Regions from separate parts of the Bacillus sp. SIMBA_154 genome, predicted to be linked through region 2. Evidence: riboswitches for the same ligand, from Rfam matches in the RefSeq annotation. Region 2 holds a riboswitch; the other holds the start of a gene.
The links. A riboswitch is a leader RNA that binds a small molecule or an ion and turns the genes downstream of it on or off. The one in region 2 is predicted to bind cyclic di-AMP.
Positions count from the first base shown of each region.

Region 1: another riboswitch for cyclic di-AMP. It lies ahead of R0K30_RS09395 (APC family permease); the one in region 2 lies ahead of R0K30_RS20120 (dicarboxylate/amino acid:cation symporter).

Region 1 is NZ_JAWJBV010000004.1:213,018-216,443, reverse strand. It holds gene R0K30_RS09400 (pyruvate oxidase) at 1-80, opposite strand, end outside; gene R0K30_RS09395 (APC family permease) at 151-1,977, opposite strand; cyclic di-AMP (ydaO/yuaA leader) riboswitch at 2,090-2,233, opposite strand; gene R0K30_RS09390 (cellulose biosynthesis cyclic di-GMP-binding regulatory protein BcsB) at 2,300-3,426, opposite strand, start outside.
Region 2 is NZ_JAWJBV010000027.1:12,951-16,376, forward strand. It holds gene R0K30_RS20115 (ABC transporter ATP-binding protein) at 1-167, opposite strand, end outside; gene R0K30_RS20120 (dicarboxylate/amino acid:cation symporter) at 295-1,536, opposite strand; cyclic di-AMP (ydaO/yuaA leader) riboswitch at 1,614-1,747, opposite strand; gene R0K30_RS20125 (AI-2E family transporter) at 1,812-2,834, opposite strand; gene dctP (C4-dicarboxylate transporter DctP) at 3,046-3,426, opposite strand, start outside.

The sequences.
Region 1 (3,426 bases), on a different contig from region 2:
CCGGGCATTCCATAAATATGTTTCACGCCCCACTCTTCCAGTAGCGCTGTTACTTCTTTTCCTGCGGTTCTTTGCGGCATGTGTGAAAACTCCTTTTTTCTTACTCCATACCACCGCACCCTTTTGGTCAAACGTTTCAACTTGCTCCTGTTACTTTTTAAAATGATATGGAAGGGTGGCGACAATAATATCCCGCTTCCATAACAAACGGAATCTTAATAAAAAAGCAGATTGATTATGCAAGATGGTATGCCATCTTTTTTTCGGGATAAATTGAGGCACGAGCACCATCACTTTGTATTGATGCGCATTTGCTTTTGCCTCAATCGTTTCAAGAAATTTATCAAGAGGGTGAATGAGACTTCGATAAGACGAATGTAAAATCACAAGACGCACATCACTATTCAGCTTTTCCCAATCTGCTTCAATCCTCTTGTCTTTCTCTTTATCAAAGGAGACGTGAACCGCTATGACCTGCTCTGATAAGGATTTTGCATATTGAACAGATTGTTCGACGACACGTGTTACACCTGCTATTGGTACGATGACTACATTTCCTTTGATCTCAACAGGCTCTGTTTCATTCAGTAAACGTAGTTGTTCTCCTACAGACAGGTAATGCTTTTTGATGGAATGAAACATAAATAGAACGATTGGCATGAAAATAAAAACTGGCCATACAAGATGGAACTTGGTCAAAATGAGAATCATGAGAACCGTGAAAGAAATAAGTGCTCCCAGTATATTAATTGGCATTTTCATTTTCCAGCCCTGTGGTTTTTCACGAATCCATTTGACACACATACCGGTCTGAGACAAGGTAAATGGAATAAATACACCAACAGCATATAACGGAATCAGGTGTTCAGTTTTCCCATCAAACAGCCAAATAAGCAGCATGGAGGCTACGCCTAAAAAGATAATGCCATTGGAGTAACCAAGTCGATCTCCTCTTACTGTAAACATGCGCGGCATATATTTATCTTTTGCTAAGTTGACAGCCAATAAAGGAAAGGCTGAAAAGCCGGTATTTGCCGCTAATATCAAAATTAACGCCGTGACAGCCTGAATAACATAATAGAAAAACGTACGTCCAAATGTGTCTGATGCAATTTGTGACACAACCGTTTCTTCTGGCTTTGGCGAGATGCCAAAACCAAATGCAAGCAGTGTCACACCTAAAAAGAGAACGGCCAGTAATCCCCCCATCATCAGTAATGTTCTCGCTGCATTTTGTGCAGCTGGTTTTCTAAAGGATGGAATCGTATTTGAAATGGCTTCTACTCCAGTCAGAGCAGAACAGCCAGACGAAAATGCTTTTAATAAAAGAAATAATGTAATGCCTGACACATGTGTGCCAAATGCTGTATGCTCAGGTGCTGGCGGCACTTGCCCTGTTAATAGTTTAAAGCCGCCGACTCCAATTAAAATGAGAAGTGAAAATACAAACAGGTATACAGGATAAGCCAGAATAGATGCCGACTCCGTCAACCCACGAAGGTTGAGCACCATAATCACTATGACCAATACAATAGAAATCAAGACGTGATATGGATATAGTGCTGGAAAAGCTGATGTGATGGCATCGGTACCCGCTGAAATGCTCACTGCTACAGTCAAAATATAATCTACCAGCAATGATCCACCAGCGATCAGCCCTGGTTTTTCACCTAAGTTCCTGCTAGAGACGACATATGCCCCGCCGCCTTCTGGATAAGCATAGATAATCTGGCGGTAAGATAGAATTAACGCCATTAAAAGAATGAATACACAACCTGAAATCGGGAGTGAGTACCAAAACGCTGCCGCACTGACGACTGATAGAACAATCAAGATTTGTTCTGTACCGTATGCAACTGATGAAAATGCGTCTGATGACAATAATGCCAAAGCTTTGATTTTTGATAGTTTTTGTTCTCCTGCTGCCTGTGATTTTAATGGTTTACCAATTAAAATACGCTTCATCAAACTGTACATGTGATGCCCGCTCCTTTAGTGTCAAACGATTTAAGTTACAAAAGATCGATCACCAAAAAGACACAGAGGCAATAGAATGCCCCTGTGCCTATTGTTTAGATCACAGGTTGGTCTTTGCTCTCTTTAACGCTTACGAGGTTAGCTGACGGATTCGGGCGCATGAGACTTTGCCCTACCTGAAAAGGATTCACCCCACGTGGTTTTTATACCACAATTGGTTCCCCCGCTCATCGAAATGATTCAGCGATTGGTCTTTTATAAAAGAGATCATACTCCCGTTCGACACCAAAGTAAAGAGATTTTTTCAAGGTCTTTTGATCGTTTATGACTCAGTCTTTTTGCGGTTTTTTCGTAAGAAATAGATAATCATCACTAGCACAAAAATGATGAGCGCAGCTATACATGCAAAGTAGATCCAAGACTCACTGCTGCTTTGTTTTTCACCTATTTTCAGATTGCTTGATGTGCTGCTGATCGTTTGATGATTAGAGAACATGTCTTTGTTTTTGCTCTCTATCGCAACTGTTGCGGTCTCTGTATTTGTTTGGAGGAAATGAATCACTTCATTTGACACATCAGCTTCAGCTGCATTCATTCCTGAAAAGACTATCATTGTCTGTTCTTTATTCCAAACAGATGGCTGCGTCCATACAATACGAGCAGTTGTTTCGTTGATCATGCCAAAAGAGGATACATCATATTGTTCCTTTTTCGTCGGAACGATCAGATCATTCGCTTTTTCTTTTAAAAGAGAGAACGTTTGAATGCCCCCGATGAAAATGAGAGAGTGATTCTTCAATTGTTCGTTTGTCACATTAGAGGCTTTGATCAAATGATATTGAGCAGCTGCTGGCTGACTAAATGATTCTGTGAGCATCGCCATTTGATTGATCGTTTCACGGTTGATTTGATCCGGCATGATGATCAATGTTTTTTCTTGCTGAGCCTTTGAAGTGAAAGGAAGCGGCCATACAGCTAAATCCGGTGTATCACTAGTTGTTCCTTCTGGAATTTGAAGAGAACTGTTCTTGTCAATGAAAATCCAGCCTTCTTCATCCGTATGTCTGCAGGATTCCATGTTTTTAAAACCAGTTGTGACAAATTGCAAATCAATATATTCATTTTTTTGAAGTACGTGTGAATCGACTGGAATAGACACATGATAGAATCCATTCTCATCTTTGTTTCCTAGTTTTGTTAATGGTACGTCGTGCGGTTCGTCATTGATCATAACAGTTAGGCGTTCTGCTTTGTTCGCTGCATCAGATTTTTTAAATGACAGATTTAGCTTGGCGCCTGATTTTCGGTTAGCAATCAATGCTCTCGGATAATAGTAGTGATCAGAAGCCGTCTTTTTGGTCCCAACAGTGACATCATCTCCGCCAAAATCTTTTAAACGGATATGGTGAGATGGCTTAGAGGTTTTAGCTACGACCTTTTGAAGCATTA
Region 2 (3,426 bases):
CTCATCAAGCCCACGATCAGCCGAATCAAGGTCGTTTTTCCAGACCCATTTGGTCCAAGTAAACCGACAATCTCTCCTTGCCCAATCTCCATAGAAATATCTTGCAAAATCATATGTCGGCCAATTTGTTTATCGACTTTCTCTACTTTTAGAACAGCAGACTGCAAAGTGGTTCCTCCTTCTGATGTAAAGCCTATGGCGGCAAGTAAGGCCGCTCATTCTGTTAAAAGTATATCACGCAAAACAAGCCGTTCCACGAAAATAAGGGCTGATCCAAGTCAGCCCTTTTGAACATTACATTGATAAATTAGGTGATGATGCGTCCTTCTCATGTTTTTTCTCAGTTTCTGTCACAATCACCGCACATGCTGCGTCACCTGTAATATTAACAACGGTTCTCGCCATATCTAATAAGCGGTCAATACCAAGGATGAGCGCAATGCCTTCAACAGGAAGCCCCACAGAATTCAGAACCATGGCCAGCATAATTAAGCCAACCCCCGGTACGCCGGCTGTCCCGATACTGGCTAATACGGCGGTTAATATAACTGTGATCATTTGCATGAGTGTCAATTCAATCCCAAACACTTGAGCAATAAAGATGGTTGCGACCCCTTGCATAATCGCCGTCCCATCCATATTGATTGTCGCGCCTAATGGCTGCACAAAGCTAGATATTGGCTCTGGTACTTTCAGCTTTTTTTGAGCAGTTTCCATTGAAACAGGAAGAACTGCACTACTGCTTGACGTACTAAACGCCACGACCATCGCAGGTGAAAAATCTTTAAAGAATGTAAAAGGATTTCGTTTTGCAAATAAAGCCAAAGTTGAACCATAGGTGAGAAAGAAATGAACAAATAGCGCTACTAGAACCACTGAAAAGTACAGCCCCATGGCTTTAATTGCATCAAGACCTTGGCTCCCAATCGCCGTTACAATTAAGCCAAATGTTCCGTATGGAACAAATTTCATGACTACTCCCACAAGGTACATCATGAGTTCATTGCCTTGTTCTAATATTTTGAGTAACCCTTCTGTTTTTTTACCTAGTACTGCAATGCCTAGACCTAAGAAAACACAGAACACAATGATTTGCAGCATGTTACCTTCAACTAGAGATTGAACTGGATTTGTTGGAATGATGTTTAATAATGTGTCAGCCGTAGATGGTGCTTCTTGAGGTGTATATTCTGCCCCCTTTGTATCGAAAGAACCAAAGGAACCAGGTTTAATTAATAACGCTAAAGACATTGCAATGATAATAGCGAATGTTGTTGTCAGTAAAAAGTATGAGATGCTTTTTGCGCCAATTCTGCCAAGCTTTTTCGGATCACCAAGGCCTGCCACGCCAAGTGTGATGGAAAAGAACACGATTGGCACAACTAACATTTTGATAAGATTCAAGAAGATTTGACCTAGAGGTGTGAACAGATAAGGATCTAACATTTTGAATACATTTGGAGCAAAAATGTTAAGCAAAAGTCCCGTGATTGCACCTACAATGAGGGCAATGATAATTTTTGTAGCCAGCTTCAATAAAATCTCCCCTTCCTCGTCAAAAAGACCCACGAGAGAGTTTTCTCGTGGGTCTGCGTGTTCTTACATATACCACCGTTTACTCTCTTCACGCTGATGAGGTTAGCTGACGGGTTAGGACGAAGAGATGTCCTTTTTTCTAATGAAAGAAAAATTCACCCCAAAAACATGGGTCCCCCATTCCTTTAGAAGGATTAAGCGTGTGGTTATTATGATATTTTCATACTATTTATACCTTATTTTTAGAAAATTGTAAACAGGTTCATATGAACTTTTTAATTACTTTCTTCCTTATTTGTGACCTCCAAAATGTCTAAAATAAACACAAAGATTGGGATACCGATAATGAGTCCCCAAATGCCAATATAGTGCTCAGAGAAAATCAGCACAATAAATGTGAAGAAAATAGGGAGTTCTGTTTTAGCCGACATGAGCTTCGGATTTAAGAAATAGGCTTCGATTGCATGGATGATGACGATGACCAGCACAATATAAAGGACATACATTCCGCCTCCAAGTGTATACGCAATGATGCTCAATGGAATGAGAGAGATGACCACACCCGCTACAGGAATTAAGCCTAGCAAAAAGACCATGACCGCTAATCCAAATAACTGCGGAAAACCCATAATCCCAAGCGCAATTGTCGTTAAGACACAGTTAACGGTGGCAATGATAAACTGTGCTTCGAGTACCTTTCCAAACGTTCTGGAGAATTTACGTCCAAAGAAAGCAATTTCATGATAGAACACGGAGATTTTACTCGTTTTGAACTTGTTCATGAATTGGATGAGGCGTTCCTTTTCAAACAGGAAGAACATGCTTAATATTAAGGACATAATGACCTGGATACTGAACGTGCTGAAATCTGTTAAGTATGTATAGAGGAAATTAAACCCTTTCTCAAAGTAAGCTGATATTTTGAAATCTCCGAATACGTTGGTGATGACGTCAAAGAAGGGTAAATCTTGTGGATGATCTGCAATTTTCTTTCCTAAATGAAATAACTGCTCCACCTGTTTGGCGATGATTGGCACAAAAACGAATCCGCCAAACGTCAATCCACCAGCCAGGAGAATATACAAAAGGGTAATGACCGATTTCTGTCCTATTTTTAGGAAGTGATTTAAAAAGCCCCTAATGACCCCTTCTAACCGATTCATCAAAAAGGTGAATATGAAGGTCAGGAGAATTAAATTCATCATTCCTCTTAATAGATACAATACTGTGGCTAATACTACAAATACTGAAAACCGCTTAACACCGGGTTTTTCGAACAATTTTAAAAATGCTGCCATTACGTTCCACACCTGCCAGGACTAAAGTCTATTTTTCATCGTATCTGATATACATTATATCGGATCTTTCTGTAAATTATATAACAAAAGGTCATTGAGGTCTTACGATTCGTTCTAATTTTATCAAGCTTTTCGGTTTTTTCTTTTCATCACAAGAAAAAACCGAACCCCATGTAGAACATAAGGTTTCGGTTTTTGGTTGTTTTTTATACTAAACGGCTTGCTTGATATTTCGCATTTCCTGAAGCGCTGTTTTACTCTTCGCTTCGTCAAATTCACCTTCACTTTTCGCTACAACAATGGTTGCAATTCCATTTCCAATCAGGTTTGTAATGGCTCTTCCTTCACTCATGAATCGGTCAACACCAAGCAGCAGTGCAAGCCCTTCAAGCGGAATGACCTGAAGTGCAGCAAGTGTAGATGCCAGCACGATAAATCCGCTTCCTGTTACCCCAGCTGCTCCCTTTGATGTGAGCATCAGAACAAGGATAATCGTGATCTGCTGACCGATGGATAAGTCCACACCAAAAACTTGTGCTAAGAAGACCACGGCCATCGATAAGTATATTGAAGTTCCGTCTAAGTTAAAGGA